DNA from 4 places in the Thalassotalea sp. Y01 genome. Region 4 is predicted to be linked to each of the others. Evidence: predicted binding sites of a transcription regulator. Region 4 holds the regulator's gene; each other region holds the start of a gene.
What was found. Region 4 encodes sigma-54, which starts transcription at its own class of promoters, with help from an activator protein. Its sites were predicted from a motif close to GTTGGCACGNNNNTNGNNT; they were not measured.

Region 1: HII16_RS04490 (S8 family peptidase) is a predicted target of sigma-54. The motif match lies at 2,926-2,944, and genes of this name have one in related genera.
Region 2: HII16_RS08780 (DUF3192 domain-containing protein) is a predicted target of sigma-54. The motif match lies at 4,484-4,502, and genes of this name have one in related genera.
Region 3: HII16_RS05640 (P-II family nitrogen regulator) is a predicted target of sigma-54. The motif match lies at 5,377-5,395, and genes of this name have one in related genera.

What each region holds. Positions count from the first base shown of each region.
Region 1 covers NZ_JABBXG010000002.1:369,962-378,080, reverse strand. The annotation lists gene HII16_RS04500 (S9 family peptidase) at 1-728, shown strand, start outside; gene HII16_RS04495 (Na/Pi symporter) at 845-2,629, opposite strand; gene HII16_RS04490 (S8 family peptidase) at 3,030-4,949, shown strand; gene HII16_RS04485 (two-component regulator propeller domain-containing protein) at 5,178-8,119, shown strand, end outside.
Region 2 covers NZ_JABBXG010000005.1:104,866-112,984, forward strand. The annotation lists gene HII16_RS08750 (DUF3192 domain-containing protein) at 1-5, opposite strand, end outside; gene xni (flap endonuclease Xni) at 6-845, opposite strand; gene ppnN (nucleotide 5'-monophosphate nucleosidase PpnN) at 867-2,216, opposite strand; gene queF (NADPH-dependent 7-cyano-7-deazaguanine reductase QueF) at 2,437-3,282, opposite strand; gene syd (SecY-interacting protein) at 3,366-3,929, shown strand; gene HII16_RS08775 (hypothetical protein) at 4,043-4,354, opposite strand; gene HII16_RS08780 (DUF3192 domain-containing protein) at 4,565-4,936, shown strand; gene HII16_RS08785 (DUF2789 domain-containing protein) at 5,102-5,332, opposite strand; gene HII16_RS08790 (GNAT family N-acetyltransferase) at 5,569-6,207, shown strand; gene HII16_RS08795 (DUF962 domain-containing protein) at 6,207-6,530, shown strand; gene HII16_RS08800 (hypothetical protein) at 6,868-7,038, shown strand; gene HII16_RS08805 (hypothetical protein) at 7,438-7,899, shown strand; gene HII16_RS08810 (helix-turn-helix transcriptional regulator) at 7,902-8,117, shown strand.
Region 3 covers NZ_JABBXG010000003.1:169,204-177,322, reverse strand. The annotation lists gene HII16_RS05670 (Dyp-type peroxidase) at 1-783, shown strand, start outside; gene argR (transcriptional regulator ArgR) at 842-1,312, opposite strand; gene mdh (malate dehydrogenase) at 1,664-2,602, shown strand; gene HII16_RS05655 (TlpA disulfide reductase family protein) at 2,731-3,204, opposite strand; gene HII16_RS05650 (hypothetical protein) at 3,204-3,533, opposite strand; gene HII16_RS05645 (ammonium transporter) at 3,750-4,994, opposite strand; gene HII16_RS05640 (P-II family nitrogen regulator) at 5,007-5,345, opposite strand; gene HII16_RS05635 (hypothetical protein) at 5,629-6,234, opposite strand; gene HII16_RS05630 (efflux RND transporter permease subunit) at 6,406-8,119, opposite strand, start outside.
Region 4 covers NZ_JABBXG010000003.1:62,361-70,479, forward strand. The annotation lists gene pmbA (metalloprotease PmbA) at 1-1,072, shown strand, start outside; gene mgtE (magnesium transporter) at 1,344-2,714, opposite strand; gene HII16_RS05150 (HPr family phosphocarrier protein) at 2,955-3,233, opposite strand; gene rapZ (RNase adapter RapZ) at 3,278-4,123, opposite strand; gene ptsN (PTS IIA-like nitrogen regulatory protein PtsN) at 4,136-4,585, opposite strand; gene hpf (ribosome hibernation promoting factor) at 4,590-4,877, opposite strand; gene HII16_RS05170 (RNA polymerase factor sigma-54) at 4,901-6,364, opposite strand; gene lptB (LPS export ABC transporter ATP-binding protein) at 6,464-7,192, opposite strand; gene lptA (lipopolysaccharide transport periplasmic protein LptA) at 7,195-7,728, opposite strand; gene lptC (LPS export ABC transporter periplasmic protein LptC) at 7,718-8,119, opposite strand, start outside.

The DNA of each region.
Region 1 (8,119 bases), on a different contig from region 4:
ATCAGTTTAAAGGCGATGGTACCAACCCATTGTTGCAATATGCCTATGGTTCTTATGGTTCAACCAATGACCCATTCTTTAGTGATTCTGTGATCAGTCTGGTCGACCGTGGTTTTGTCTATGTGGTCGCGCACATTCGTGGTAGTTCTATGTTAGGCCGCAAATGGTATGACAATGGCAAGCTTTTGAAAAAGAAGAACACCTTTAACGATTTTGTTGATGTCACCCGTGAACTAGTGAAAGGCAAGTATGGCGCTGACGATAAGATCTTTGCCTACGGTGGTAGTGCTGGCGGCTTATTGATGGGCGCGGTCATTAACCAAGCGCCTGAATTGTATCGAGGTGTTGTTGCAGCGGTTCCGTTTGTTGATGTGGTGACCACCATGCTTGATGCGTCTATTCCGCTCACCACAAATGAATATGATGAGTGGGGTAATCCAAATGAGAAAGCCTATTACGACTACATGTTGTCTTATTCGCCATATGATAATGTAGAGGCCAAAGCGTACCCGAACCTATTGGTTACAACGGGCTTACACGACTCGCAAGTTCAATATTTTGAACCGGCTAAGTGGGTGGCGAAATTACGTGAGATGAAGACTGATGATAATGAATTGTTGTTCCATATAAATATGGAAGCAGGCCACGGCGGTGTTTCTGGTCGTTATAAACGTTATAAAGACCGTGCTCTGGTATACGCATTTATGCTGGATTTGTTGTCGCAATAAATACGCTATTCTCTAGTTGATTTATCGTCGGTAAATAAAAAGCGCTATCAAAAAGATAGCGCTTTTTTTATCTGTATAGTGAAAAGCCTGGTAGGCCTTGCAGATACCTAAACTATCTACTCTTCATTTAATATGATCTCACGTTTAACCTGTTCTTTTTGCTCGTTGTAAACTGCATACAAGGTCTCAGCCATAGAGATAATGTCACTAGCTATAGTGAGTGTATAGTTGCCGTCATTCATCAAGGATGTCGCCATATGTGCGGTGATTTTTTTATCCTGTAATAGACTGGTGATATGACGATAGAACTTTTGATCTATGCCTTGTATTTCTTGTTTTAAATCTTGAATCATCATTAACGCTTTTTGATCGTCATTTTCTACCCGTATCATGATGCGTACACCGTCAAGTTCACGAATGATGCGAGCGATCATCAGCCGCATCAAGTCATACTGCTCTTGTAAGTCTTTATTGCTGTGCACAATCGCTTGAGACATGTTTTTACGCAGGTGCTTCATCGCTTTTACCGACTCGACAATGTTTTGCGTTGCCGATCGTAACCAATGAATCGAAGACGATTGCTCTACTTCCCAGGTAAACGATGCCTTGGAAATAAACTTAATTATCTCAGAGTAAATGCCTTTTATTTCAGTTTCATAGAGACCATCAATATCAAGGTCCTTTACGGTTCGGCTATTTTTTACCACCAATTCAAGATCTTTGTCTGACAGCACTTCATCTCGATTTAAACTCAGCCCCTCACACAATACATTGGTCGATATTTGGTACATATGGGCGGTTTCCTTGCGCACCGCTTCGACTGCGGTTTCAGGGAAGTCGACAGAAATATTATGTAAATGAATGGCGCCTTTGCCTTCCACCGTTGGTTCTTTGAATATGTTTTCTAAAAAAATGACCATTTTATTGACGAATGGCCACATGATGACCACCCCGGCGGTATTAAATAGGGTATGAAATACCGCCAGTTTTAGAGTGTAATCGTCGTTGGCAATGCCTAAAACCTCACTAGAGTAGTTTACTGCCACTAAAAACTGTTGCAAAAAGACTATCGCAACTAAGCCTGTAACCATATTAAATATCAAGTGAGCTGCAGCCAGCCGTTTCCCGGGAATGGCTGCGCTCATTGCGCCGATTACTGCGGTTACGGTGGTGCCGACATTCGCACCTATGGCTAACGCAAGAGAGTTTTCATAAGTGATTTGCCCCGCAGCCAAAGCGGTGATGATCAACACCATGGTGGCATGACTTGATTGCATGATCACCGTTGCCGCGATACCGATTAAAGAGAACAACATCAAGCCGGCGAATCCTTCCATGGCAAATTGCGCTAAGTCAATGGTATCTTTAAAGGCTTCAAATCCAGATTTCATATAGGAGATGCCGAGAAATAAAAAGCCAAGCCCGGCAAGAATAAAACCAAAGCCTTTTAAATTCTTTTGTTTTTGTAGCAATAACACCACACCAAAAACCAGCATGGGCATAGCATAGGCGGATATCTTAACTTTAAGACCAAGTCCGGCAACCAACCAAGCACCCGTGGTGGTACCTATGTTGGCGCCAAAAATAATACCAATACCGGCGGCCAGACCAAGCAGTCCTGCACTTAAAAAGGAAATAGTAATAACCGAGACAAGAGAGCTCGATTGCATAATCGTGGTTGTGGCGATACCAAAACCAACACTCTTCCATTGTTTGTCTGTGGATTTTTTTAAAATCCGTTCCAGCGTACCGCCGGTAAACGTATTAAAGCCTTCTTCAAGAGATATCATGCCAAATAAGAAAATCGCCACACCAGCAGCTATCTCTTTAAAATCTGGGCTGATCCAAAAACCATAGGCTAGGACTAACAGAATGGTAAATATTAGAATTTTTTTAAACATAGGGCGGCACCAAAATGATTGAAACACATTTACTACCGTGTGTATTTACTAAGTGTATCAGAGGTTTTTTCTTTAGCTAATCAATAACTTTGATAAAGCTGTTGCAATTATAGTTAAGCGCGCTCGTCATTTCTTGTCTTCATATGCTTCTCTTTTACTTGGGTTCGTCATTTGTTTCTGGTTCGTTGTTTGTTTTCGTCATATTTGCTCGTTAGGTTTTGGTTTTGATTTTGCTGTGATTGTGCGTTTATTGCACTAATCCCCATAACTCGCTGTCTGTATTAGTTATTTTAAAGTTTGGCACGCTTCTCGCATTGTAAAGAATACAATAATAAAAAATTATGGACAGGGCATGAAATCGTTCAAATTTTTAGAAAAATCTGTTTTAAGGTCTGCGCTAATGACCTCGCTGCTCGTATTAACGGCAGCTCTCCTATACGTCGGTCACCAACATGCGGAAGAGCGTTTTTCGTATATTGTGCAAGGAGCAAGTAAGCCGACACTGGTTAACGCTGTAGAGTCAGTCGGTGGTGAAGTACTGCACAAGTACACCGTCATCCAAGCAATCTCTGCATTAATGACCGATGCTCAAGTGAATGAAGTGCGTAACGCTCATCCTATGATTCGTTTGTTCAATGACGATAAAGTGCAATTGAGCATGGCTAATGAACGTGGTGTTGCAGCGGCAGAAGCATTCGCTAACGAAAGAAATACCTATGTATCGACCCTAACTGGCGCCAGTCAGTTGCATCAAAATGGCATAACCGGTAAAGGTGTTGGTGTTGCCATCATCGATACAGGCGTACGTCATATGAAAAGTATCAAACAAGATACCACAGGTCATAAACGTAATTTAGTACTGCATAATGTCTTAGGTGGTACAGATATAAAACACGATGAAAATGGTCACGGTACCCACGTGGCAAGTATCATTGGTAACAGTTCATATAGTTATGACAGAAATGGAAACCAAATGGCTTTCTATAATGGTGTTGCTCCTGATGCGGATTTGTTGGTTGTAAAAGCTTTCTATGAAGATGGCAGCTCAACTTACACCGAGATCTTAAAGGCCCTTGATTATGTTATCTCCCATAAAGACGAGCATAATATCAAGGTTCTTAATCTGTCGTTCTCGGCTAATCCGCAGTCTTTTTATTGGGACGATCCTATTAATCAGGCCGTTACTTTAGCCTGGAGCAAGGGCATTACCGTGCTTGCTTCTGCAGGTAACAAAGGTTCAGATGCGATGAGTATTGGCGTTCCAGGCAATAACCCTTATGTTATTACCATTGGTGCTAGCTCAGACAATGGCACGCCTTATTTCCTTGGTGATGACATCTTGTCATCGTTCTCAAGTGCAGGCCCAACGGTCGAAGGGTTTATTAAACCTGAATTAATCGCACCGGGTAGCAAAATCCAAGGATTAATGAGCGAAAATAGTTATATATACCGAAATTTCCCAGAAGCCGATGCAGGCGGCAAATACATGGCATTATCTGGCACTTCTCAGTCAACAGCGGTTACCTCGGGAATTGTTGCCCTGTTGTTACAAGAAGACCCAACCCTCTCCCCCGATGATGTCAAATGCCGCCTGTTATCGTCTGCTATTGCAGGTGCTAATTCTGAAACGGATGAATATACCTACAGTGTGTTCCAACAAGGTGCCGGTTTTGTAAATGCCGAACGTGCCGTGAATTCTGATACTGTTGGCTGTGCCAATCGTGGCATGAACATTGAACAAACGCTGACCGCACAAACTAAGTATCAACATTACGTTGGTCCAGCACGTTATAACTTACAAGAAGGCAAGTTTTACCTAGTCGGTAATAAAGAATACAGCTGGGATGGCACCTACGCCAGTGGTCACTTGTGGCCTGACGATGAAATTGGTGCTGATGGCCACTTATGGCCAGACGATGAAATTGGTGCAGCTGGTCATTTGTGGCCAGACGATGAAATTGGCGCTGATGGTCACTTATGGCCAGATGATGAAATTGGTGCTGATGGTCACTTATGGCCAGACGATGAAATCGGTGCTGATGGTCACTTATGGCCAGACGATGAAATCGGTGCTAATGGTCACTTATGGCCAGACGATGAAATTGGTGCTAATGGTCACTTATGGCCAGATGATGAAATTGGCGCTACCTACTATTTATGGCCGAACGACACCATTACCGCCTACGGGTATTTAAAACTAGACGGTAAGTTCTTCACTAATGGACATTTATGGCCAGATGATGAAATAGGTGCAGACAATATCTGGTCACAGCAAAGGATTGAAAATGCGGCCATAACCAATACCTGGTTTGTCGAATAAACGAAAAATAAAAAGGCACCTTAGGTGCCTTTTTTATCGGTATCAAAATTGGCGATAAATATAGTCAAAACATAGACGTGACAACGGATTGCGCAAGTGTTTTAATGTGATAAAGCAGTACTCCCAAAAATTATAAAAATAAACTGGGTTTAATCGATGTATAAAACCAAACTATCTTTTACGATGCGTAAATTAAGCGTTTCTTTTTGTTGTATTTTTCTGGCACTAGTGAGTGTACAGTTATTCGCGACGTCGTATCGATATTCCAATCATGAAATTCAATTTACCAACTTAAAAGACAGCAAACGCTTATCACAACAATCGGTTAATGCCATTGCTCAAGATAAAATGGGCTATATCTGGATTGGTAACCAAAATGGTTTAAACCGCTTTGATGGTATTTCTTCTAAAGCTTATAACCATAACCCTCGTGATCCAAAATCCCTTGCAAGTAATTGGGTTAAAGACGTATTTGTTGATTCAGAAGAGCGGATCTGGGTATTAGGTGATGGTGGTATTAGTTTATATCTACCTGAGATTGATGGCTTTCGTAATCTAAGTGATTCAGCGCAATACAAAGATATCATTCCAAGTGATTTTGATGTGGCCGCAGAAGACGCTAACGGTAACTTATATTTTGGCAGTCGTAACCAAGGTATTATTGCGTTTATTGATAATGGCTCCGATGTTAAACATTTTAACGAACTTGATGGTAAATCGCATCTTAGTGGCAATACGATAGCCGATCTTCAATTTGATTCTACGAATAATTTTTGGGTAGGAACAAACCTTAATGGTCTTAATTTATTAAAACCTGGAGAAGACTCCTTTGTTACATTTTCTACATCGACGCAAATTTCGATACCCAGCGACAAAATAAAAACCATTTATGAAGATAATTCCAATACTCTTTGGATCGCCACTGGCGATAAAGGGGTATTTACGTTCGACCCTGTTGGTGGCGTACAAAAGCGTTATATCTCATCAGAGCAATCGGGCACTTTATGTCACGATAGCGTACATGACATATATCAGGATAAAAATAATATTCTGTGGTTTGCTACCGATAGTGGCTTATGCCAATACCAAAGTGAAACCGATAGCTTTATCGCTCACCGCCACAGCGATGCAAGGCCCACCAGTTTAATTGATGATAGGGTCAAAACGTTATTCCAAGACGACGGTGGCGTTATGTGGGTTGGTACACAAAGCGGTTTAAGTCGTTGGAACGCAAGTTTGGCCAAGTTTCCTCATGTTCGTAAGGGAATGAACGATAATATTTCTTCGGATGTCATTGCCTCATTTGCCGAAGACTCAGCCGGCAACTTGTATGTTGGCACCTGGGGCGGCGGCTTAAATGTTTTTGACTCCGATAACACCAAAACCGAAGTGATTAAAGCGAGCCCTGGTACAGAAGGCGCCTTGCAAGATGAGCGGGTGTTAAGTTTATTGGTCGATTCAAATGACAATTTATGGGTAGGCACATTTCGTCAGGGCTTGCATCTACGTCGCAGCGGAGAATCAACATTTCAACTGTTTACCAATGACCAAACCAAAGATCATCATTTAAGCAGTAACGCCATTTCAAAAATCATCGAATTACCAAGCGGCAATATCGTTGCAGCAACCTTTGGTGGTGGTCTCAATATTATTGATGCAAACGGCAAGATCACTCATATAGAAAGCGATGAGAACAATAAAGATTCCATTTCAAGTGATAGGGTACTCGATGTTATCTACGATGGAGCGAGTCATTTATGGATAGCGACACGCAGTGGTGGTGTGAATACTTACAACATTAAAAGTGGCAAAGTAAATTACTTTAGTCATCATCAACAACAACCATATTCATTGCCAACCAATAAAATTGTTAGTTTATTAAATACCGAAAAGTATATTTGGGTGGCTACCCAAGACGCCGGTCTGGCGCGTATTCGCAAAGATAACTTCGCCAAAGGCAACATGCACTTTGAATTAATTGGCTTGCAACATGGTCTGCCAAGTTTGTTCACCTATGGCATGGTAGAAGACGATGACGGCTATGTTTGGGTCAGTCATACGCGAGGCTTATCGCGCATTAATGCCAAGACGTTAAAAGTGAACAGCTTTAATACCACGCATGGTTTGCAAGGCGAAGACTTTAATAGTGGTGCCTATTTTAAATCTGCAACAGGCAGGGTGTTCTTTGGTGGTTCTAATGGTTTTAATGCCTTTATGCCAGATCAGATCCCAATTAATAATTATCAGGCACCGTTACGGTTAACGCGGTTCAGTATTTTTGGTACTGAAATGCCGATTGAAAAAGTATTCAATCATAATGAAGTGCTTGAACTGAAACATTCTGATGCCTTTTTAGAATTTGAATTTGCGTCGTTGGATTACACCAAGCCAGAAGACAATCAATTTCAATACATGATGCAAGGCTTGCGTAATGAATGGGTTGATTCTGACAATAATAATCGTATTACTTTTACCAATTTACCGGATGGTGATTACATCTTTCGTGTGCGCGGTTCAAACAACGATGGTGTATGGAGCAAACAGGAGTTGAGTTTACCGATTAAAGTAAATCCACCATGGTGGTACAGTTGGTATGCCTATGCATTTTATGCCTTAGCAACATTACTTTTAATCGCTAGCATAGTGATGCGCAGTAAGCAACGTCGTCGCGATCAGCTTGCCTATCAAGCGCAATTGGAAAAAGACGTGGCGGAACGGACCGCGGAATTGCAAGAGGCAAACGTAGCGTTAGAAGTCGCGGTCATTGAAACCAATAAAGCCAAAGATACTGCAGAACGTGCGGCGCAAACCAAGTCAAATTTCTTAGCAACCATGAGTCATGAGATACGTACACCGATGAACTCAATCATCGGCATGAGTGATTTATTATTGAAGACAGGGTTGAACCGAGCTCAAAATCGCTATGCGCTATCTGTGCAAAAAGCCAGTCAAATGTTGCTTGATTTGATCAATGATATTCTCGATTTTTCAAAGATGGAAGCTGATCAAATTGAATTAGAAAAACAACCCGTTAACTTACATGAGCTGGTCGAAGAAACGGCGTTTTTATTCGCCAATCGCGTTCATGAAAAAGGCGTTGAATTGGCGGTAACTATTGACCCTCATGCGCCGGTATGGGTTGTCGGCGACGCGTTACGTATTCGCCAAAT
Region 2 (8,119 bases), on a different contig from region 4:
TTCATTTAAGCTTCCTGATTAGCTACTACATCGTTTGCATTATTGTTTACTGGCAAACGAATATCTTTCAGATTAAACCCTAAAGGTATATCTTTCTTCAATGTTAACAACTGCTGATAAAGTTTGATCTGCATTTCGTGTTCTTGCAAATTTTTACGCATCGAAATCTTAAGATCCGTTGCGGCCAAAATGCCACTTAATGAATGATACTTACCAAGCAGTTCAACTGCGGTAACAGGACCGATCCCCGGAACACCTGGTATTTTATTTGTGGTGTCACCGGTTAGAGTCCAATAGTCGATTAACTGTTCCGTGTTTACGGCAAATTTAGCTTTAACATAGTCATCATCAAAGTCACGCTTATTAAAATAATCATACACTTTAATATGATGGCCAAGCAGCGGTAAAAAGCCTTTATCTGTGGAGATAATCGTGGTGTTTTGCCCTTTTATCGCCATTTTTACCGCCAATGTGGCAATTAAGTCATCCGCTTCATCACTTTCAGACTCGAGTGAATCGACACCATGCGTTAAAAAACTGTCTTGCATATCAGCAAGAGAGTTGGCCAGGTGCTCTGGCATTTTCTTGCGACCTTTTTTATAGTCCGCGAATAATTTATGGCGCCAACATTGCCCTTGACCGTCAAACACCGCCAACGCATGAGTGGGTTGGTGTTGACTGAGTATTTTTTGTAAAGCGCTGTTGGTATGTACCTTAGTATTATGAATTATTTGCGCTAACGTCTTATCTGACAATTGATCTAGCATCGCATAAGGACGCTCCTGAGCCGCGTAAATACGGCGGATCAGGTTCATTGCATCGATAAGAACTAAATGAGCTTGCATTGTTGCTATTTAATATCCGTGTTATTGAGAAACTATTTTATAGCACGGCGTATATTCGCCTTGCAGTTTCATCCGTTGTTGTTTAACAAATGATGATAACAGGTTATCCATGTGTGTCATAATTTCTTTGTCACCGGATATTTCATAGGGGCCATGTTGGCGAATATTTCGCACCCATTGCGGTTTTACATTGCCCGCCACTATGCCTGAAAACACTCTGCGTAAGTTTGCCGCCAACTCATTTACCGGCATATCTTTGTTGATGCGCAAATCCGCCATATTGTCATGACTCGGTTCAAATGGTTGTTGAAATTGCGCTTCAATTTCTAAGGTCCAGTTATAGTGATAAGAATCACCTACTGCTTTGCGGTAACTGATCACCGAGTTAACCTGATCTTTTAAGTATTGGGCAACTTGCTCAGGATCATCAATAATAATGCTGTACAGGTTTTGCGCTTCAGCGCCTAACACTTCGCCAATAAATTTGTCTAAATCGGCAAAATATTGCGCCGCTTCTTTAGGGCCGGTTAAGACAATCGGTAATTTTTGTAACTTGTTTTCTGGGTGCAATAAAATGCCCAGCACATAAAGCAACTCTTCGGCGGTACCGGCACCACCTGGGAATATAATCAAGCCGTGGCTTAAACGCACAAAAGCTTCCAAACGTTTTTCAATGTCCGGCATGATCACCAGTTCATTGACTATGGTATTAGGTGGCTCGGCAGCGATAATACTTGGCTCAGTTAAACCGACATATCGGCCAGAGTCATTACGTTGTTTAGCATGACCGAATGTCGCGCCTTTCATTGGCCCTTTCATCGCCCCTGGTCCACAACCGGTACATATATTGATGTGTCGTAAGCCCAGTTCATAACCGACTTCTTTGCAGTATTTGTATTCCACATGGTTAATTGAGTGCCCCCCCCAACAAGTGATAAGCGACGGGTCTGCTTCAAGTTTTATCGCATCGGCATTGCGGATAATGTCAAAAACAATATGGGTGATCAGGCTTTGCGGCCTAGGTTTAGGTTGTGATAAATAGCGACTGGAAATAAATAAGATATCGCGTAATACCGCCGATAATTGTTCTTGAATACCTTTGATGATTTTACCGTCTACAAAGGCATGGCTTGGTGGATTAATTAAACGCAGTTTAACGCCACGCTCTCGTTTAAGTACTTGAATATCAAAATCTTTGTATGTTTCGTAAATGGCTTCAGCATCGTCGGTTGTACTGCCAACATTTAACACCGCGAGCGAGCAGTTGCGATAAAGCTGATAAAGTTCTGAATTGGCAGAATGCTGGAGAAGATCCACTTCAAGTGGCGAAAGAAGACACATGTTGCCGACTGGGTTCAATTCGATTTGCATAGGCACCCCTTAAAATACGACTGGCGCAAAATAGTAGCTATTGTTATATAGCGCGAAAAGCCAAGCTAATTATGACGTTATGATAAGTTTTAACTTGGTCTATTTATCAGTTTAGTGCAAATTAAAATTGTAACAAGCAATGACTCGTTAAGTCATTGCTTGTAAACATAAAATTTATCAATTTTAAAGGTGGGTAGGGCGCTTAAAAATGCTTTTGATACTATTGTCGTAAGGTGCGGTTTTGTGGCGCTATGGCGACCTCACTTGAGCGAAACGGATTGATGTCTAAGCCGCCACGTCGAGTATAGCGCGCAAATACCGTTAATGATTCCGGTTGGCAAAATTCCATAATATCGGTGTAGATACGCTCAACACATTGCTCATGAAACTCATTGTGCTGTCTAAATGAAATCAAATAACGTAACAATTGTTCTTTGTCGATTTGCTTGCCGCGATAACTGATATATACACTGCCCCAGTCAGGTTGATTGGTGATCAAGCAATTGGATTTCAACAGATGGGAAATTAGTTGTTCACTAACCTTAGAGCCTTTGTCACAGGCATTTGCCAATAATGTGCGGTCAAATTGATAATCATTGATGTCGATATCCAAATCATCAATGCAAACCGCATCAATATCGCTAATGGCTAACGCAGGGCAGTCATCCACTGCAAACAAAGTCACACTTACCTCGGCATTTGCGGTTTTGCTTAGGTCTTTGCAAAGTGTTTGCTCAACCTCTTGCCAATTGGCAAAACGGCTTTGATTAAAGCTGTTTAAATACAACTTAAATGATTTTGATTCGATCAAATTATCACTGGTACAAGGGATGCGGAATTCGGCAACCGCAACCACAGGTTTACCTTTGTTATTTAGCCAAGACAGTTCGTAGCCATACCAAACATCCTCACCTTTAAATGGCAGTTCACCGCTCAGGTTCAAATCATCTCGATTTAACGAACGAGGAACGGCTTGCAATAAATGTGGCGCATAGTCACTGGTGTAGTCGGTGGTTTTACCAAGGACCAATGATTTGAGTTCATCACGATTTGAATATTTTGACATAAGTTAACTTTTTGATGGCAATAAAAACAATGGGTTCGCTATAATACGACTAACAATGTCGTAACCAAAGCTTATTTTAACTCATGAGTCTACTACAAAAAAGCCTTGGCCAGTTCGCCAAGGGCTACGCAGAGTTCCATCAACAAAAAACCGCTAAATTGCCAATCATCGAACATGATGACGATTGGCCGTCTCCGTGTGAGCTAGGTGCCATTGATGGTGATGGCTTTATTAGCTGGCAAGCTGTTGATATAGAAGATGAATTAAGCTTTGATAATGTTGAAAAAGCGCTAGAGCTAACGCTGCATAACGATATCAAAGAATATTTTACGGCCGTGTATTCAGAAGCAATTCCTTGTCGCTGTGAACAAGGGGAATTAGAGTTATTGTTGGCCTGGAATGCCAAAGATTTTGAACGACTGCAACAAAATTTGATTGGTCATGTACTAATGAAACGTCGTTTACAACAAGCTGAAACGCTGTTTTTTGCGGTAACCGATCAAGAAGAAATTAACTTGGTAATAAAAAACGATAATGGTGAAGTATGGGCCGAACCTGTCGGCTTAGAGCCGAGCAAGTTCGTTGCGAAAAACCTACAGGAATTTATTGCTAGCCTGAGCTACAGTCAGCAAGAAGCCGAGCAATAGACTCTTTGCCAAGTCTTGGTTGTTGAGTCCTGAGCTTTTAATCTGGGCTTTGAGCCCTAAGTTTTGAATCTATTGTTCTGAGTCTATAGCCCTTAGTTCATGACTCTTAACTTTTAGCTCTTCGCCTTTAACTCGGCAATTTCCTGCTTTAAATCATTAATCTGTTGTTGCAAAGGTTGGATGGCACTAGTAATACGTTGCTCAATATCATCGACCATTGGTTTGGCTTTTGCTGGCGCGGATTGTGGCGTTGCTGACGTTGATTCGCCAAGTTTTGGATTTTTCTGCCAAGTCTGTAAGCCTTTGATAATTAATGCTAATGGCGTACCCGCGGCTACTCGAGCTTTGATTAAGGCAATCGAAGGAGTCTTACCTTGTTTGGCAATCTCGGTACAGGCTTGATATATGTGTTGTTGATTATCCATAGGTCACTGTCTGATGATAAATTCAATAAAGTTGTCAAATTGACAAAATAATAGCGAAATAGACTAACGTTGTCACCTGTAAATTATTTGTTAAAATTACAAAATCCTTTAAAAACAACAGCTTAAAAAGTTGGCAACCTATTTGCTTTGTAATAACTAAATAAAAAATAATTTTCGACTTAAAAACGAAACATTCAAGAGAGAAATAAAATGAAAAAATCGTTAGCTGCTTTATTACTTGTTGCACCACTGTCTTTAGGTTTATCTGGTTGTATCGTTGTTGCAACCGATGGAGAAGGTGATTTTAGCCACTTGGCGGATCATGAAGAGCGTGAATACGAAAACCGTAAAAAGATTGCTCGTTTACAAGTAGGCATGGAATATAGCGCGACTCAAGATTTACTTGGTGTACCGGATTTCACTGAATTGTATGAAAAAGATGGCGAAAATATTCAAGTATTATTTTATCGCACCAATCGCAAGCATTCAGACAGCATGACCACCAAAGATGAATGCACTCCATTGGTGTTTAAAGATGGAAAATTAGCAGCGTGGGGGGAAAGCGCTTATTCAGAAATCTAACGCTGTGTAAATATTCTAAGCGCTTTGACGGGGCCAATGCTGATAGCAATAGCATTGGCCTTTTCACATCTATCACCTCGAAGTAAGCATCATCCGAATACCCTACAAATCATGGCCTGATTAATGGCATTGCATTAATGCGATTGATTTTATGCCTTTGTGTTATCAACGCAACATACTGTCGAGTACATCGACAATTTCGCTCCAATCTGAATCTTGCTCAATGGCCTGCTCAATAAATCGTGATTGAGACGGCTTCCAAAATGGGGCCTGCGATAGATGCATGTGCTCTGGTACGCCTTTATGACGCTCAATAAATATCTTCATTGACGCATCACTGCTATCCAAACCTAATTGTGCAAACAGGTTTTTTAAATTATGTTGTGATAAATCCATAGCGCTCCCCTCAAGGTTCTTACAGCCTATCGCCAAATAAACAGGCAACTATTAGCAGTATAGATAATGTAGAAAAACTGACCAATATTTTGTTTGACTTGCTTTCACCTGACTTGATATGGTGATTTTTCCAACGTTAAAAACCGCATGTATCGTACCAGGGTAATCGATAATAAAACGATAATAAGCGCATTACCCAGCCAATACATTGCCATTAATGAAACTATGGGGTAGTCATGAACGACGTACAAGTGAAAACGGACTCTGATGTTAGAGCGGCTTATTTGTCCGCACCAGAGCTTAAGTTAGCCGCTTCTTTGATATATCAGGCATATCACGATGATCCTGTCTTTATCGAATTGTTTGATACTGGCAGTGGCGATTACGAACAAAAACTACGAGCGGCGATTCGTGAAGAGCTGGCGGCGTTTTGGCAAGCCAATCAACCTATCTTGGGGATCTATAAGGGCGAAGCCTTAGTTGGCGTAGCCTGTTTGCATAGCCCAACCGATGGCTTTGGATCTGAGAGGTTTTGGCATTGGCGGTTGAAAATGATGCTGTCGGCAGGCTATGTTTCGACTAAGCAAATGATCCAGAAAGAGCAACAGATCATTGATGCGGTGCCATTTCAACGTTTTCATATCCTTTCGTTTGTGGCAATCCATCCATTGCATCAGCATCACGGCTTTGGCCATTATTTGATGGCGGCGGTTAATGCCACCTTAGAAGACGATAGCAGCAGTGAAGGTGTGGTTATTTACGTTACATCCGATAAATATAAAGCGTTCTTTAAAGAATGTGATTATAAAACACTAGCTGAAATAACCGTTGGACAAGTTACCGGACCATTGATGGTGCATTATCGAGAGTCCTAATGACAACAAAGCCCAAGCAATACCAAAGTTTTAAAGAGTTTTATCCATTCTATTTGTCGCAGCATAAAAACCGCACCTGCCGGAAATTGCATGTTGTTGGCAGTGCTTTGGTGTTGCTTACCCTGGCTTATGCACTTTTGACAGGTCAATATAAATTGCTGTGGTTGTTGCCAGTCATAGGTTATGGGTTTGCTTGGGTAGGGCATTTCTTTTTTGAGAAAAATAGACCTGCGACCTTTACCTACCCACTTTATAGCTTGGTGGGGGATTGGGTCATGTTTTATCAAGAAATAAAATATTACCTAACAGGCCGCAGCCGCTAACCCTTGACTTTTAAACCTTGATCCTAATTCTAATAGTTAGCCCCTAGCCCCTAGCCCCTAGCCCCTAGCCCCTAGCCCCTAGCCCCTAGCCCCTAGCCCCTAGCCCCTAGCCCTAAAACCTAATCCGTCATGATTCAGTGTTTAATTGAACGACATATTTTTTGACTGTGCGCCTGTCTATTTGTGTGTGAGTTGCAACCGCATCATAGGTGCCAAGTTGTTGATACAACATCTGACAATAGCGGTCGTTTAAGCTTTTCAAATCATGACCGATATCCGCGAGTTGTGCTAACAAGGTTTCGGTAGGACCTTGTGTGTTTAAGCGTATGCGATCGCCATGGTAACTGCCGCGATCCAATTGTCTGTTTATGAAAATGTCGAATTAGTCGCCAAGGTAGGGGGACATTACTGGGACACAGAACTTAAATTAACGGACTCTTGCTACGATTCGGTATTGTGTATTGATGATGAAACCATGGAAGAAAACAGTGGTAACGACTCATTCTAAAACATCGGTGTTAATTGGCGTAATGGTGATGGAAGTAGTATTAGTTTGGCATACAGTCGATATAAATTTGAATATCAAAATAAAGAGATAACCTCGGCTTATACCTCAATATAATTGATGTTTCGATCTTAATTATTTGATTTGTCTGTATCTTCTTTGACGGTTGACAATGTCAGTAGCTACGGAGCATAGGGAAATGTTGTTATCTTTATCAGGATAAATGGTAAGTGACTAGCACATCGACATTGACACAATATACTCCCTATTTAATAAAACATACTACCAAGTGAAAGTATGATAAAAGTTACATCATGTTAAATATATTTGACATTGATTTTGAGTCCAACTATTCTTACATGATGTTAAATATATTTGACATCGATTGAAGGGGAAATAGCTATGTCATTTGTTCATAAAAGTGTTTGGGTTCAGTTTTTGATAACCGTGTTTATTGTTTATTATTACGGCAGTGAATTTGCTAACTTATATTCTACAGAGCAGCTTAATGATGACAGCTTTATTTCATTATTATTTTCGACAGCTCTACAGCTGATTATTCTGAATATCGCTGTACATACTATAGTGGCCGTGTTGAGTAACAAGGACGAAGTTGAACAAGAAAGTGATGAGCGAGATATATTGATTAGTTTAAAAGGCGGCAATGCTGCCTACAACATGCTAAGCACTTGGGTTGTAATCGTATTAGTTATTTTATGGGCTACATCATTAGAAAGTGCTCGTTACTACTTTGATACCCTAAGTGTAGGCTTCAATGTGTTGAATATATTACTTGTAGGCTTTCTAGTTGCAGAAACATTAAAATTCTCTTACCAGCTATATTACTACCAAAAAGGTGTCTAAATATGGCTAAAGTATTAACCAACAATATTCGCGTGTTGCGCTTTCATCACAATGAGATGACACAGCAAGAATTAGCTAAAGCGGTTAATGTCTCTAGGCAAACCATTGTCGCGATAGAAAAGAGCAAGTACTCGCCGTCTTTAGAGGTGGCTTTTAAAATTGCAGATGTGTTTAGTGTGTCAATTGCCGATGTATTTAGTTATCAAGTGCAAAGTTAAAG
Region 3 (8,119 bases), 110 kb from region 4:
AATTTCTCCGAAGCTAACCTAAATACTGTTATCGCCATTGGTGCTAATTATTGGGATCGTTATTATCCTACTGCTCGCCCTAGCCAACTTAAAGCCTTTGAGCACATTCAAGTTGATAATCGCGTTGCACCGGCGACAAACTATGATCTGTACCTGCAAATTCGCAGTGACCGCGCCGATGTTAACCATGTTGTATCGACCAAAGTATGCGAAATGTTAGGCGATGCCGTAGAGTTAGTTGAACAAGTTAAAGGCTTTCGATATCTCGACGGTCGCGACTTAACCGGTTTTGTTGACGGTACCGAAAACCCCAAAGGATTACACAAACGCGAGGTTGCTCTTTTGGACGACAGCTGTGGTGACTTTAGCAAAGGCAGTTATCTGCATATCCAACGTTTTCGCCATAACTTTAAAGCATGGGAAGGCTTAGAAACAAAACAACAAGAAGATATTATTGGCCGTACCAAGGTTGATGATATTGAATACGCCTCAGAAGATAAAGCGCCAACGGCACACGTTAAACGTACCAATCTAAAAGATGCTGATGGCAATAGTATGGAAATACTCAGACAAAGCATGCCGTATGGTCATATGAAGAATCAAGGCCTGTTCTTCGTGTCATTTTGTTACACCCCAGTCAACTTTGAAGAGCAGTTAAAGAGCATGTATGCCGGTGATGAGCACGGCAACTACGATCACATCTTAAAATATACTCAAGCCGAAACAGGTGCATCTTTCTTTGTGCCGTCGATGGATTTATTAGAACAAGCCGCGGAACTTTAACTCATTAGAAAAAACAAAGGGCGCTTAAAGCGCCCTTTGTCATCGATTCTTGAATTGCCTAATTCATTTTCTGAAATAGCATAAACAATTTTTCTTTAATTGACTGTATATCATTAACCGAGGTTGGTGAGATAAAGATGGTATCATCGCCTGCAATGGTACCTAAAACGCCGTCGGCTTTGCCTAGTGAGTCCAGTAAACGAGCAATTAATTGTGCCGCGCCCGGACTGGTACGAACGATTAACATAACTTCATTAGACTCGATATCTAGCACTAATTGTTTGAGCGGACTTTTTGCCGTCGGCACACCAAGTTCAGCAGGTAAACAATAGACCATTTCCTGTCGGGCATTGCGGGTTCTGACCGCGCCAAACTTGCTTAACATACGTGAAACTTTTGACTGACTGACGTTATCAAAACCTTGCGCTTTAAGGGCTTCAACGATATCGCCCTGTGAACCAAACTGCTCTTGTTTTAGCAGATCTTTAAACGCATTGATTAAAGCTTCCTGTTTTTGCTGTGTGCTCATAAATTATTCTTTTGACCGTATTTTCGGTGTTTACTGGTGACAGTAATCACGTTAAAACAATTCCCCAATACCTAATGGTTAACGCTCATTTCGACTGAGTCTATTTGACCAAAGGTGTCCCAATTCTTGTCGTTTCTTATTGTAATGTTCAGTTTATATTACAAATATCGAGATTCTGAACTAAAGTATCATATCACCATAGCCCTATTGTTGACAAAAGTGTTTGTATTTTTAGTCTCAATTTTGTATCTTTTGTGCACTAAAAAATTAAAGTAATTACTCAATCTGGAATTATCGTCTAGATTGGCTGTTAAGTGATTACTAACACTCACATCATTTTGGAGAAATTCAATGAAAGTTGCCGTTCTTGGTGCAGCCGGTGGTATCGGTCAAGCCTTATCACTATTACTTAAAACTCAATTACCAGCAGGTTCAGAGTTATCTTTGTATGACGTAGCCCCAGTTGTTCCAGGTGTTGCCGTTGACTTATCTCACATACCTACTGATGTAACAGTTAAAGGTTACGGCGCTGATGATTTAGCGACTGCCCTATCAGGTTGTGACATTGTAATTATTCCAGCAGGTATGCCACGTAAGCCAGGTATGGACCGTGCTGACCTATTTGCTGTCAATGCTGGCATCATTAAGACACTTGCTGAAGGCATCGTTGCTAACTGTCCAAAAGCGCTTGTTGGTGTTATTACCAACCCAGTAAACGGCACTGTGCCAATTGTTGCTGAAGTTTTCAAAAAAGCAGGTACTTACGAAGCGAACCGCGTATTTGGTGTAACAACTCTTGATGTTATCCGTAGCGAAACCTTCATCGCTAAGCTAAAAGGCAAGTCGACTTCAGAGGTTAAAGTACCAGTAATCGGTGGTCACTCAGGTACAACTATTCTTCCTCTACTTTCACAAGTTGAAGGTGTTGAGTTTACTCAAGAAGAAATCGACGCACTAACACCACGCATCCAAAATGCTGGTACCGAAGTTGTTAACGCAAAAGCTGGTGGCGGTTCTGCAACACTTTCTATGGGTGCTGCAGCAGCTCGTTTTTGTTTATCACTGGTACGTGGTCTACAAGGTGAAGAAGGCGTTGTTGACTACGCATATGTTCAAGGTAACACTGGTGATGCTGAATACTTCGCACAACCAGTTGTACTTGGCAAGAACGGTGTAGAAGAGTACTTACCATACGGTGAGCTTAGCGCTTATGAGCAAAAAGCAAAAGACGACATGCTAGCGACTCTAAACAAAGATATCCAAGAAGGTGTTGATTTCATCAACGCGTAATCACTTGGTTGCTACGCAATAAAAAACGGTCGCAATAGCGACCGTTTTTATTTTCAAGGGGTCAGATGACTTGATTCAATTCAAGTCATCTGACCCCTTGAAAAATGATGAGTTTAACTGCTGGTCATTTACTGTTGTAATAGCTCGACCAATTCAGCTTCATATTGTGCCTGTTTGTTAACAAAAAAGCCGGTATGAGCTTGGACTATTTTGCCACTGCGATCATAAATGAAACTGCTTGGCATGCCTTTTAATTCAAACTTTTTTGCCAATCGGCCATCGGGATCGTAGATCACCGAAAAGTTTGCAGGGTGTTCGGCAATAAAGGCTTCCGCCATGGCCTGTTTCACATCAACGTTAACCGAAATTACCGTTAATCCTTGCTGCTGATATTTGTTCTGCATTTCATTCATCCAAGGAAAGGACTTTTTACAAGGAATACACCAAGAGGCCCAAAAATCGAGATAAATAACCTTACCTTTATTTTCCGCGACCATGGTTTTCAGTTCACTGATACTATCGACAACCGTTTCAGCCTGTAATGATTTGCTCGCGAATAGCAAAGGCGAAATCATTACTAACACCGCAAGCATGTTACGCATTAATCGCTAGCTCCAGTTGCGGTTTCTACGTCTTCTGGGCGACCTTCGCGTAGGATGCTATCGACCGAGGTTTGGTTATTACATCGCTCATCGGTTTTATCATCACGATAGTAACGGATATTAACGCAATCTTGCTCATAGCGACGCTCGAGTTCAGTGCGTTTAATGGGATTATTTTTTGCGTTTACGATTTGCCTTTGAAGTTGTGCACATTGTTCGCGTTGCTCCGAGGTAAAGACGATATCTTCACATGGATCTTCACTGATAAAAGCACATCCGGCTTGGCTAAGCATTAGGGTGGAAAGAAGCGATATAGTTATTGTTTTCATAAGTACTACCTGATAATGCTGTATTAGTTATTTGTAACATAGCACCTGATTTGACAATCGGCAATGTGATCAGTCGACAAAGCGAAAAAACAACGAATTTGTGTTTGAGTGGTGTTTAGTAATTCAACAAAACAATCGCTAACTGTTTATTAATAATAAAAAAAGGGCCGGTATAAACCGGCCCTAAACTTTAACCAACTAGCGTCGTTATTGTTATTATCCTTTTAGCGAGACAAACTCAGGGTATGCTTCGACACCACAATCAGATTTGTCCACACCATTGTATTCTTCATCTTCACTAACACGGATGCCCATGGTTTTCTTCAATACAAACCATACTGCAAAACTTGCTGCAAATACCCATGCGAAGATAACGAATGCACCGTATAACTGAGCACCAAATGTTGCATCGCCGTTGCTAAATGGTACAACCATTAGCGCGAAGAAACCAACAACACCGTGAACGGAGATGGCACCTACTGGATCATCAATCTTGACTTTATCCAGAGAGGTAATTGAAAGTACCACTAACATACCACCAAGTGCACCAAGTAAGCTTGCAAACAGTGGAGATGGAGATAGTGGGTCAGCGGTAATCGTTACCAAACCAGCTAATGCACCATTTAGAATCATGGTTAGGTCGGCTTTACCCCAAATTACTTTATTAAGTAATAGTGCGGCAACAGCACCTGCAGCGGCTGCAGCATTGGTGTTAACGAAAATTTGACCAACAGCGGTTGCGTTTTCAGCATCAGATAGAAGCAATTGAGAACCACCGTTAAAACCAAACCAACCCATCCATAAGATGAAAGTACCAAGCGTAGCCAATGGCATGTTTGAACCTGGGATTGGGAAGATTTCACCGTTTTTACCGTATTTACCCTTACGAGCACCTAACAGTAATACACCAGCAAGTGCTGCAGCGGCACCGGCCATGTGAACAATACCAGAACCTGCGAAGTCGCTAAAACCAGCTTCAGATAAGAAACCACCGCCCCAAGTCCAGTAACCTTCAACAGGGTAGATAAAGCCTGTTAAAACAACGGTAAATATTAAGAATGCCCAAAGCTTCATGCGCTCAGCTACGGCACCCGATACAATAGACATTGCTGTGGCAACGAATACTACTTGAAAGAAGAAATCTGACTCTAAAGAATGATCAGCACCTTCCGCTTGTGTACCAATTAAACCGGCAATTGATGGTAAGATACCGCCTTCAGCGTTATCTACGTACATAATATTGTAACCAACCAACAAAAACATCACACATGCAATTGAATACAGCGCAATGTTTTTAGTTAGAATTTCAGTAGTGTTCTTAGAGCGAACCATACCCGCTTCAAGCATGGCAAAACCTGCCGCCATCCACATTACTAATACACCTGACAACAAAAAGTAAAAGGTATCAAGCGCGAATCTAAGTTCGGTTACTGTACCTGTTAATGTCGTTAACTCTTCCATTTTATCCCCCTGTTAAAGCGCTGCAGTATCAAGCTCACCAGTACGAATACGTACCGCTTGATCCAAGTCATATACAAAAATCTTACCGTCACCGATTTTTCCGGTATGTGCAGATTTGCTGATGGCTTCAACAACACGTTCAGCATCTTCTGCTTTTACCGCTATTTCTAGTTTTACTTTTGGTAAGAAATCTACTTGATATTCAGCACCGCGATATAATTCGGTGTGACCCTTTTGACGACCAAAACCACGTACTTCTGATACGGTTAGGCCTTCGACACCGACTTCAGAAATAGCTTCTCTGACGTCGTCTAATTTGAATGGTTTAATTATTGCGTTTATTAATTTCATTATCGCCCCCTAATAGTTGCTGGATTAATGGTTACAAGTTGCGTACCAACAAATATAAAACCAATAAAAACAATAATTTAAATTATTTTAAGTTGATTAATGAAAACACAACGCACCAAGTTGGGGCGTTGTGACCGCCATGTTGCTTTAAAACTGTGCTAATTATTTTTGCAGAAATACCTAAAACAGAAGCTGCCGAAAGAAGCGAGTAATAGAAACGAGTAACAGAAACTAATATTAGAAAGGAGTATCGATATAAAAACCGACTTTGGTTTATTAATCGTTAGTGGTCTTGGTCGCTAACGAGTGCCTTACATCGCTCATCAATGATACTCACCACGTCTTTCGAATACACCAAAGATGTATGAGTTTGATTCAGTACAATGTGCTCTGTCATGCCTGGTATACGAGTTTCAGCAATACTCACTGTACCATCGGAGTCCTCGACTCCATCGCGCCATACCCGATCCAGTAGCGGTCTAGCACCAATTTTAATAGAACCAGCGATAGAGATAAGCTTTTGCGGCACAGGCCAAGATTTAGTGAATCGTTTAGGCAATAAACCAAATTGAGTCGAAGAACCTAACAGATATTGAATGTTTACTTTTTTCATGTCTTCGGCAATTTGTGCGCCTTGATGTGGCGTGCCAAGAGTTATCACTAACGGTACGCGTTCAACCGATACTTGACGAGTAAATAAGTACTCAGTTGCAACGAGCCCGCCAAGTGAATGACCGAGCAACACCGTCGGCCCATCACCGACACGTTTATCAATGCTGTGAAACAATTTTTCTTTGTCGACTTTGGTACTTGGGTAAGAAATGTTTTCGACGATATGGCCAAGCTGCATAAGGCGATTGGCCAGCGGAGCCATGATAACTTTGTTCATAAACAATCCGTGTAATATGACAATTTTCATTTCTGTTCCAAATCAGATTAATAAGGGTAGGCGCTTTGATTTTGCTATAAAACTATTCGCTTGGCAAACTCAGTTTAGCGACCAAGCAAATAAAAATCGCACCAATTCAAACGAGTTAATGCGATTGATTTGCCTATTGATTTAACCGTGAGTTAAATTTGATGGCTGTCGTTTACGCTTAAATTGGTTGCCTATATCCTCTCGTATCATATATAGACTCGGAATCAAAAATAGCGTTATTACGGTGGCGAAGATAATACCGAAACCCAGTGATATTGCCATTGGGATAATAAACTGCGCCTGTAAGCTGGTCTCAAAATAGATAGGTAAAATACCAAAAAAGGTGGTAAGTGATGTCAGCAATATCGCGCGAAAACGTTGCATACCCGCTTCAATAACGATATCCATCATTCGCATACCGGTATTTTTGGCACGGTTAATAAAGTCGACCAAAATCAGCGAGTCATTGACGACAACACCGGATAACGCAATAAAACCGTACATAGACATCATATTAATGGTTTTACCGACGATCATATGTCCCCAGATGGCGCCAATGATACCAAACGGAATAACCGACATGATCACGAGTGGTTGGGTATATGATTTGGTTGGTATGGCAATCAAACCGTAAATTAAAAATAACGCCGTTACTGCCGCAAACATTAACTGCTGTAAAAAGTCCTGCTGATCTTTGCTCGCACCTTCCATTCCATATTTTACAGTCGGGTATTTAGCCAAAATAGCAGGGATTATTTGCTCATTGAATTCACCAAGCACTTTGCGAGACTCGACTTTTTCACTGTCAATTTCAGCAGCGATTTTGATGGTACGTTTATTATTGATACGGGTGATTTTTGAGAACCCTTGGCCGATTTCAACATCAGCAACCTGATAGAACGGCACTTCTTGACCACTCGGGGTACGAACCCACATGTTTTCTAAGTCAGTGATTGAACGACGTTCTTCTTCAGGGTAGCGCACCATAACTTTCACTTCATTACGTCCACGCTGTATACGTTGCGCTTCATCGCCATAAAATGCCTGACGTACTTGTTTACCGAGATCGGATAACGACAAGCCCAGCACTTCTGCCTCAGGACGAATCGACAATTTAATTTCTTCACTACCACGACTGAAAGAATTACGGATGTCATACACACCGTCGTATTCACCGAGTTTGTCCTGCACTTCCAAGGCAGCCTGTTCAAGCTCATACTCGTCCAAACCATTTAGTTGGAACTCCAAGGCAGCGCCACCCCCCGCATTGGTACCGGCAAATAGGCGGAGCTCTTTGACTCCAGGGATTTCGCCGATTTGTTCGCGCCATAATTTTTCAATCTCAAAAGCGTTTAATTCACGAAACTCTGATTTATTTAATTCCATTAAAAAACCGCCAGCGAGATTGCCGTTGGTAAACACCATAATATGACGGATAAAGCTTTCTCCTTGATAGAGGTTTTGCTCTGCCATTTCGTAGCCTGAGTCAATAACTCGCTGCAATGCCTCATTACGTCGTTCCGGTGCCATACCGTCCTCCATAATGATTTGCCCTTGAATAAAGTCACTAGGCACACTAGGAAACACCTCTGTTTTAACCAATGAACCGGCAATTAAACCAATTGAAAGAAAAAACAAAGCGATAAACGCTGCCATGGTGGTATAGCGATTTTTCAATGACCAGGTAATCGATCGTAGATAGGTGTTTTTAATAAAACTGTCGAGCCACGCTTTAAAGCGCAATTGAATGCGATGCACAATATGGGCGTTGTCGGGATCAATCTCGGTGTACTTCATGTGCGCTAAATGCGCTGGCAAGATCCACTTCGACTCAATGATAGAGAAAACCAGACAA
Region 4 (8,119 bases):
AGCAGCAATTAATATTGCCGACTATACCTCTGTCGACCCATGTGCAGGATTGGCAGATAAACAATCCTTAGCATTTGAACCAGAGGATTTGGATCTTTATCACCCGCAATCGATAACGCCAGACCAAGCAATTGAATTGGCGCGTGAGACTGAAGTCGCCGCGTTAGAGCGTGATCAACGCATCATCAATTCTGACGGCGCCAATTTTGCCAGTTACGAAGGTTTTAAAGTCTATGGCAATAGCCATGGTCAATTAGTCGCCTACCCAAGTACACGTCATAGCCTGACCTGTATGATGATCGCTGGCGACGCGGACGATATGCAACGTGATTACAATTACAGTGTCAGTCGCGAATTTGCCAATTTACAAGAGCCAAAGACCTTAGGTGAACAAGCTGCAGATGCGGCTCTGGCTCGATTGAATGGTCGTAAGCTCGCGACACAAAAGTGCCCAGTGATGTTTCGTGCTGATGTTGCCAACAGTCTGTTTGGTCATTTTATCTCCGCGATCAGTGGTGGTAATTTATATCGTGACTCGTCATTCTTGATAGACTCTATTGGTGAACAAGTTTTCAATGAACATCTGCAAATACGAGAAATGCCATTTATAAAGCGCGGTCTGGCGAGCTCTGCTTTTGACTCGGAAGGTGTTGCGACAATCGAGCGCGATATCATTAAAGATGGTCATTTGCAGTCGTATTTATTAACCAGTTATTCGGCTCGTAAACTGGGGTTACAAACCACAGGTAATGCGGGTGGGATTCACAATTGGCAGGTATCCGCCAACGGTGGTGATTTCGACGCCATGCTGAAACAGCTCGGTACTGGTTTGCTGGTGACGGAATTAATGGGGCAAGGGGTGAACGTTGTTACTGGTGATTATTCTCGTGGCGCCGCTGGGTTTTGGGTCGAAAATGGCGAAATAGCTTACCCTGTGTCAGAGATTACCATCGCAGGAAACCTTAAAGATATTTTCAAAAGTCTGGTGTTAAGCGGCAATGATTTTGATTTGCGTGGCAGTATCCAAACCGGCAGTTTATTGATCGAACAGATGCAAGTATCAGGTCAATAACCCTGAATTCACATGTCTTTGACGCCTGCATATGCCGAGATTCAGTGTATTGAATCCAAGCTGTACAGGTTGTCAGCGACGTTAATTACCGTTAAGTTATAATCCAAATTAGTTCTAATGCAAACTAGTGCAAGCCAGTCCTGTTTCAATGCAAAACCCATATCCATATCAAGGCACGAGTCATAACTCCTGCTCATAACACAGCAATCAATGTTTTACTTAACACTTAATAATATTCGCTATCGTCGTGGCAGATTTGATTTAGCTTTAATTAGCTTAATAGCAGGGTGGCAGTGCCTAAAAATGCAAAGATACCAACCACATCAGTGATGGTCGTCAGGATAACACCGCCAGCAAGGGCAGGGTCAATATTGATGCGTTTCATCGCCAATGGAGTGATAACACCAGCAAGACCTGCAACCGTGAGGTTAGCCAACATGGCAAAAGCAATGATGCCACCAAGCATTAGATCTTGTTTCCATAAGGAGACAATAGAGGCAATGAGCAGTGACCAAATTAGACCATTCAAAAAGCCAACCGCAAGTTCTTTGGTTAAGATGGTGCGGGCGTTATTATCACCAATATGACCAAGTGCCATACCACGAATAACCAGGGTTAAGGTTTGGCTTCCAGCCACACCACCCATACTTGGCACTAGGGTATTAAGTACCGCTAAAATGGCCATTTCTGCAAGAATGGGTTCGAACATGCTCGATACCGCGACGGCAAGTAGCGCGGTAATAAGGTTTACACCGAGCCAAACAGACCGTTGTTGAGTACTTTTGATAACCGGCGCGAAGGTATCTGCTTCATCATCTAGACCGGCTAAACTCATCATGGAGTGTTCCGCGTCTTCACGAATGATATCGACCACATCGTCAATGGTAATACGACCTAATAAGCGATTGCTATCATCGACGACCGGTGCTGAGAACCAATCATGGCGCTCAAACATAATTGCCACTTCGGTATCTTCCATAGCGACATTAACCGGGATGGTTTCGGTATCGGTGATTTCCGCAATGGTTTGCTCTGGTCTTGCGGTAACCAATGAAGCAAGAGAAACGCTACCGATGAGCTTGTCATCGCGATTAACCACATAAAACGAGTCGGTCGCTTCCGGCAATTCAGCTTTTAAGCGTAAATAGCGCAATACCACATCAATGGTCACATCCGGACGCAATGTGATGGCATCGGTATTCATGATACCACCGGCAGTTTCCGGATCGTATGAAAGCGCTTGTTCTACCCGGGTTCTATCCTGGGCATCCATTGAATCAAGTACTTCGTTGTAGGCAGAATCTGGCAGGGTACGTAACACTTCTGCCAAATCATCGATGTCCATGCCTTCTGCGGCGGCAGCAACCTTCTCAGGCTGCATGTTTTTCAATATGCCTTTACGAACTTCTTCCGATAATTCTTCGAGGATTTCGCCGTGCAGATCTGGGTCGACCAGCTGCCATAGCACAGTACGGCCTTTAGCTGGTGATGATTCAAGTAATAAGGCTATGTCATAGGCAGGCATACTCTGGAACATTTTTCGCACGTACACGAACATACCACTGTCGAGAGCGGTATTTATTTCCAGTAGTCTTTGTTGGCTGATTTCCTGTTCTGACAACTCTGGCACGTTCCACCTCATGCTCAAGGGTGCTGTTATTGTTTAATTTTGATATTGATGGGTTGAGCTACAATTTTAGCGCGAATAGCAAACCTATAGGATTAGATTGCGTCCCATTAATATGAGTTATCTGGTTGAAGTGTAACGTAATTAGCGGAAATTATCAGCTAATATTTCAGCGAGTTCTGTATTTTTGTCAAAAGTTGGCTGCTAAATCAGTTGCTTAACGAGGTGTTAAAAATCTAGTAGCGGGGTTGTTGGTTATTCAGCTTCATCAAACTTATCACCGAATAATTGGCAAACCGCGCTCAGTGCTTGTTCGGCATCATCGCCTTCGCTGATCACTTCAACGGTTTTTCCTTGACTGCCAGTGAGCAGCATTAAGCCCATAATAGAGTCGGCGTCGGCGGACTTGTCATCCAGTTTAATGGTGATGGTGGCACGATAGTTTTGGCTTAATTTCGCCAGTTTAGTTGCAGCTCTTGCATGTAAGCCGAGTTTATTTTCTATTTTTACGAAGCGTGATTCACAAGTGGACATGGCCGTTGCTTTCCTGGATAACTTGGTCGCGAGTCTTAGTGTCGCTATTTAGTAAGTTCGCGATGACGAATTTGCACATCTCGTTCTTCTTTGCGAAATTGTTTGGCGAGAGCTTCTGCAATATAAACACTGCGATGCTGTCCGCCTGTGCATCCAACCGCTATGGTTAAATAGGTGCGGTTATTACGTTCTAAATGTGGCAACCAAGTCATCATAAAAGAGTTTATCTGCCAAATAAACTTAGTGACAATCGGTTGGCTAGCAAGAAAGTCTTGAACCGGTTGATCGAGGCCATTGTATGGCTTCAGTCCCTGTTCCCAAAATGGGTTTGGCAAGAAGCGGGCATCGAAGACATAATCGGCGTCGGTTGGCACACCATATTTAAAACCAAATGATTCAAACACAATAACCAAAGAACCGGTTTTTGAGCCCATCACTCGTTCACGCACTAAATCCGCTAACTGATGTGGCGTCAAACTGGTGGTATTAATATAAAGGTTGGCGCGACTGGCCACCGGATCGAGTAGCTTTTTCTCTAATGATATCGCTTGATCTAACGCCATGTTTTGACGAATTAAAGGGTGTAATCGGCGGGTTTCGCTGTAACGACGCACCAATTCTTGATCATCAGCGTCAAGATAGAGAATGCTTAACTCAACCGTACTGGGTAAATAATCAATGATCTCGCGAGCATCTTCCGGGTTATGCGGTAAGTTGCGCACATCCAATGACACGGCAACATTTTCGTAGTCGTTAATGACGGTATGGGTCAACGCGGGTAAAAGGTTTACCGGGATATTATCAACGCAATAATAACCGAGATCTTCGAGTACTCGCAGGGCGACGGTTTTACCTGAACCGGATCGGCCACTGACGATCATTAACTTCATTGCTTGCTCCTGTTAGCCATTAGCGACCAGTCTATAGAGTTGATTGGCGCTGGTACAGCGGCGCACGTTTTTACTATTATCTTTGTCTGAAAAGTATTTCGCAACACTTGCCAGAGTTTCTAGGTGTTGTTGGCAGCTATCTTCAGGAACGAATAAAGCGAAAAATATATCGACAGGCTTATTATCAATCGCATCAAAGTTGACCGCTTTATCTGTGGTGATTAACACCGCCACAGGTTGTTCAGTGTTATCGATTTTACTATGCGGGATGGCAATACCTTTGCCTATACCGGTACTGCTGAGTTTTTCTCTGTCGATAAGATCGTTTAGCAGCTCTTTGGCTGACGAAGTAGAGATTTTATTAGCGGCAAGTACACTGATTTGCTCTAAAATATTTTTTTTACTGTTGCCCGGAGCTGCACATATGGTGCAGTCCGGAGATAACAAATTAGCGAGTTTCATATAGTTAATGTTTAGACAGTTTGGCCTTGTGTTTTAGCACTTGGCGATCTAGTTTTTCCACAAGTGCATCAATGGAGGCATACATGTCTTCATTTTCAGCGGAGCCAAAAATCTCTCCCTGATTGACGTGCAGTGTGGCTTCGGCGATTTGCTGCAGCTTTTCTACTTTCAATACAACATAAACATTGTTTATGTGGTCGAAATGACGTTCAAGTTTGTCAAATTTTTGTTCAACATACGCTCTCATAGAGGCAGTAACTTCAACATGATGACCAGAAAGATTGATTTGCATAAGCTGTTTCCTTATGGTTTGGCTTAAATTAAGCTTTTTCTTTGGTTTGAAGGAGGAATGCCCAAAGACTCTCGGTATTTGGCTATCGTTCTGCGTGCAACGTTAATCCCCTGATCTGCCAAAAGCTCCGCCATTTTACTATCGCTCAATGGTTTTTTCGGATTTTCAGCATCGACCAGTTTTTTAATTAAAGCTCGAATTGCAGTAGACGAACACTCCCCGCCGTTTTCGGTACTCACATGGCTTGAAAAGAAGTATTTTAATTCAAATATTCCTCGCGGCGTATGCATGTACTTTTGTGTGGTAACCCTAGAAATTGTCGATTCGTGCATCTCAACCGCTTCGGCAACGTCGTTCAGTACCATAGGACGCATAGCTTCCGGTCCATGTTCAAAAAAGCCCTGTTGTTGTTGTACAATGCAATTGGACACTTTCATCAGAGTTTCATTGCGGCTTTCCAATGATTTAATAAACCATTTTGCTTCCTGCAAATGCGAACGTATAAATTGGCTATCTTCCGCCGAACTGGTTTTTGCCAGCGAAGCGTAGTGATTATTGATATTTAGTTTAGGTGCAGTTTCTGGATTTAGCTCAACCACCCATCGGCCGTTTTTCTTAAACACACTCACATCAGGAATGATGTATTGTTCCTCGTTTTGCACGATGGCATCGCCTGGACGTGGGTTAAGACTGTGGATTAGGCGCATCACTTCTTGAAGTTGTGGCTCTTTAAGTCTGGTTTTACGCATTATGGTGCGAAAATCGCGATTGGCGAGTAAGTCAATATGATTATTGATAACCAGTTTTGCTTCTTTGAGAAACGGCGTGCCAGCGTCAAATTGGTCAAGTTGAATCAGCAAGCAATGCTGAATAGAACACGCGCCGGAGCCAATAGGATCAAACATATGGATGCGCTTTAATACCGCCTCCACTTCGTCTAATTCAATCTCATCATCGCCTAAGCTTTCTTGGATGTCTTCTGTAGTGACCGTTAAGTAACCGGCGTCGTCGATGGCGTCAATAATCGCCACCGCGATGGTTTTATCGGTTTCAGTAAATGGTGTTAGTTCCATCTGCCAGGTAAGGTGATCATGGATGTTTTCCGTGGTTTCACCTTGATAGACGGTATCGTCATTACCGGATGCCATTCCAGTGTTGGAGACTCCGGCACTAAAGCTTTCTTCCCATGTTGAGTCGACAGACAACTCTTCTGGGATTTCATTTTGGGTTAAGGCTTCACTAGTGGTGATTTCATCTTGTGTTGGCGTTGCATCTTCACTGCCGTCTAAACCGTTGGTTTCGGTGGCGCTTGCCTCATTACTTTGTTGCTGATTGTCATCGGCTTCCAGCAATGGATTGCTTTCAAGCGCTTCCTGAATTTCCTGTTGTAGATCCAAGGTCGATAGTTGCAACAATTTTATCGCTTGTTGCAATTGTGGAGTCATCGTTAGGTGCTGGCCAATGCGCAGCTGAAGACTTGGTCTCATTAGTTAATTGCTTTCCATAAAACAGAATACAAGAGGCAATGCATAACCAAGCAATTAAGCCTGTATCATTGCGGCGTTTTTTCCTTGCACTAGTTATAACTATAGCGTGAATTTCTCGCCTAGGTAGACGTCTCGTACATGTTGATTTGATAAAACTTGTTCAGCATTGCCTTGGGCTATCAACTCACCATGGCTAACGATATAGGCATGCTCACATACATCCAAAGTTTCACGAACATTGTGATCAGTGATAAGGACACCGATACCACGTTCTTTTAAATGTAAGATAATTTTTTTAATGTCACCCACTGAAATAGGGTCAACACCGGCAAACGGCTCATCGAGCAAGATAAATTGCGGATCCGCTGCCAATGCTCTGGCAATTTCGACGCGGCGGCGTTCACCACCGGATAGGCTTTGCCCTGTATTTTCTACGATATGACCGATATTAAACTCTTCAACCAACGACTCAAGCTTTTCTTGACGCTCATTTGCTGTCATTTCCTTGCGGGTTTGTAGTATAGACATGATGTTATCGTAGACTGAAAGCTTGCGAAAAATCGATGCTTCTTGAGGCAAATATCCGATGCCGTGACGCGCTCTCTCATGCATAGGCGATAAGGTAAGATCAACATTGTTCAGTGTCACTGTACCTTCATCGCTAGCGACTAGGCCGACAATCATATAAAACGATGTGGTTTTACCTGCGCCATTAGGACCCAGCAAGCCAACAACTTGACCGGCTTTAACCGTCATACTGACATCTTTAACAACTTTACGACCTTTATAGGCCTTAGCGAGATTTTTGGCTTCGAGTGTTGCAGTCATGATTACTGTTCTTGTTCAGTGGTTTCGTTATTGTCTTTTTTGTTGATCTTGTCTTTCACATCAGGTTCGATAATTGTGGTTACAATGCCGCCGCCATCACCATCGGCAGTAAGCTGCTCGGTTTCAAGGTTATAGGTAATCACATCACCTTGCACCATACTGCCTTGCTGACTTACTTTGGCATTACCACGAATAACGATGATATTGGTTAATGGTGAGTAGCTAATTTCATTGGCTTGCAATTCAATTTGATCACCATTATCGAGCGTTTGGCTAAATCTGGCCGGTGTTCCCTTAGCCAAATATTTTTTTGCCTGTGAATCATTTTCATTGCTGACTTGAACTAAATCGGCTTCGATAGTCAAAGTGCCCTGGGTTATTTTGACGTCGTCGATATAACTAGCAATGCGATTTTTTAAATCGGTTGACTGTTTTTGCGCAACAATTTTAATTTCTTTTTCAAAGTCTGATTGCTCAGCACTCAGCCAAAAGCTGGGAAGCAATAAGGCAGCACTGACTAATAATTTATGAGTCATGTTTTTTAAAGGTTGTTTGTACATGTTCACTCAATGTCATTTCGGTAGTATTTATATCAACCTTCAAACCTACGCCGCTCATGGTAAAGTCTTTACCTTTCAATAGGATATTTTGGTCTGAGGTTATTATTTTAGTATCCAAATCCAATGCCAATTCTTCCCCATGAACTTCTGAGATGAAGGCATTTTTATCTTCACAGATTAATCTTACTCTATCTTTTAGAATTAAGATATTGTCTTTGCCGAGAAAACCGCTTTCTGCGGTTAGTCGCCAAGGCTCAGAGCCGTCATCGGGGTATAAAGTGTAAGCTGGCTTAAGTAATTTGGTTTCGCCCAGTTGATCAAAGTGGGTCATTTGCTCTGCGTAAATGGTGTGCACCAGATGACCATC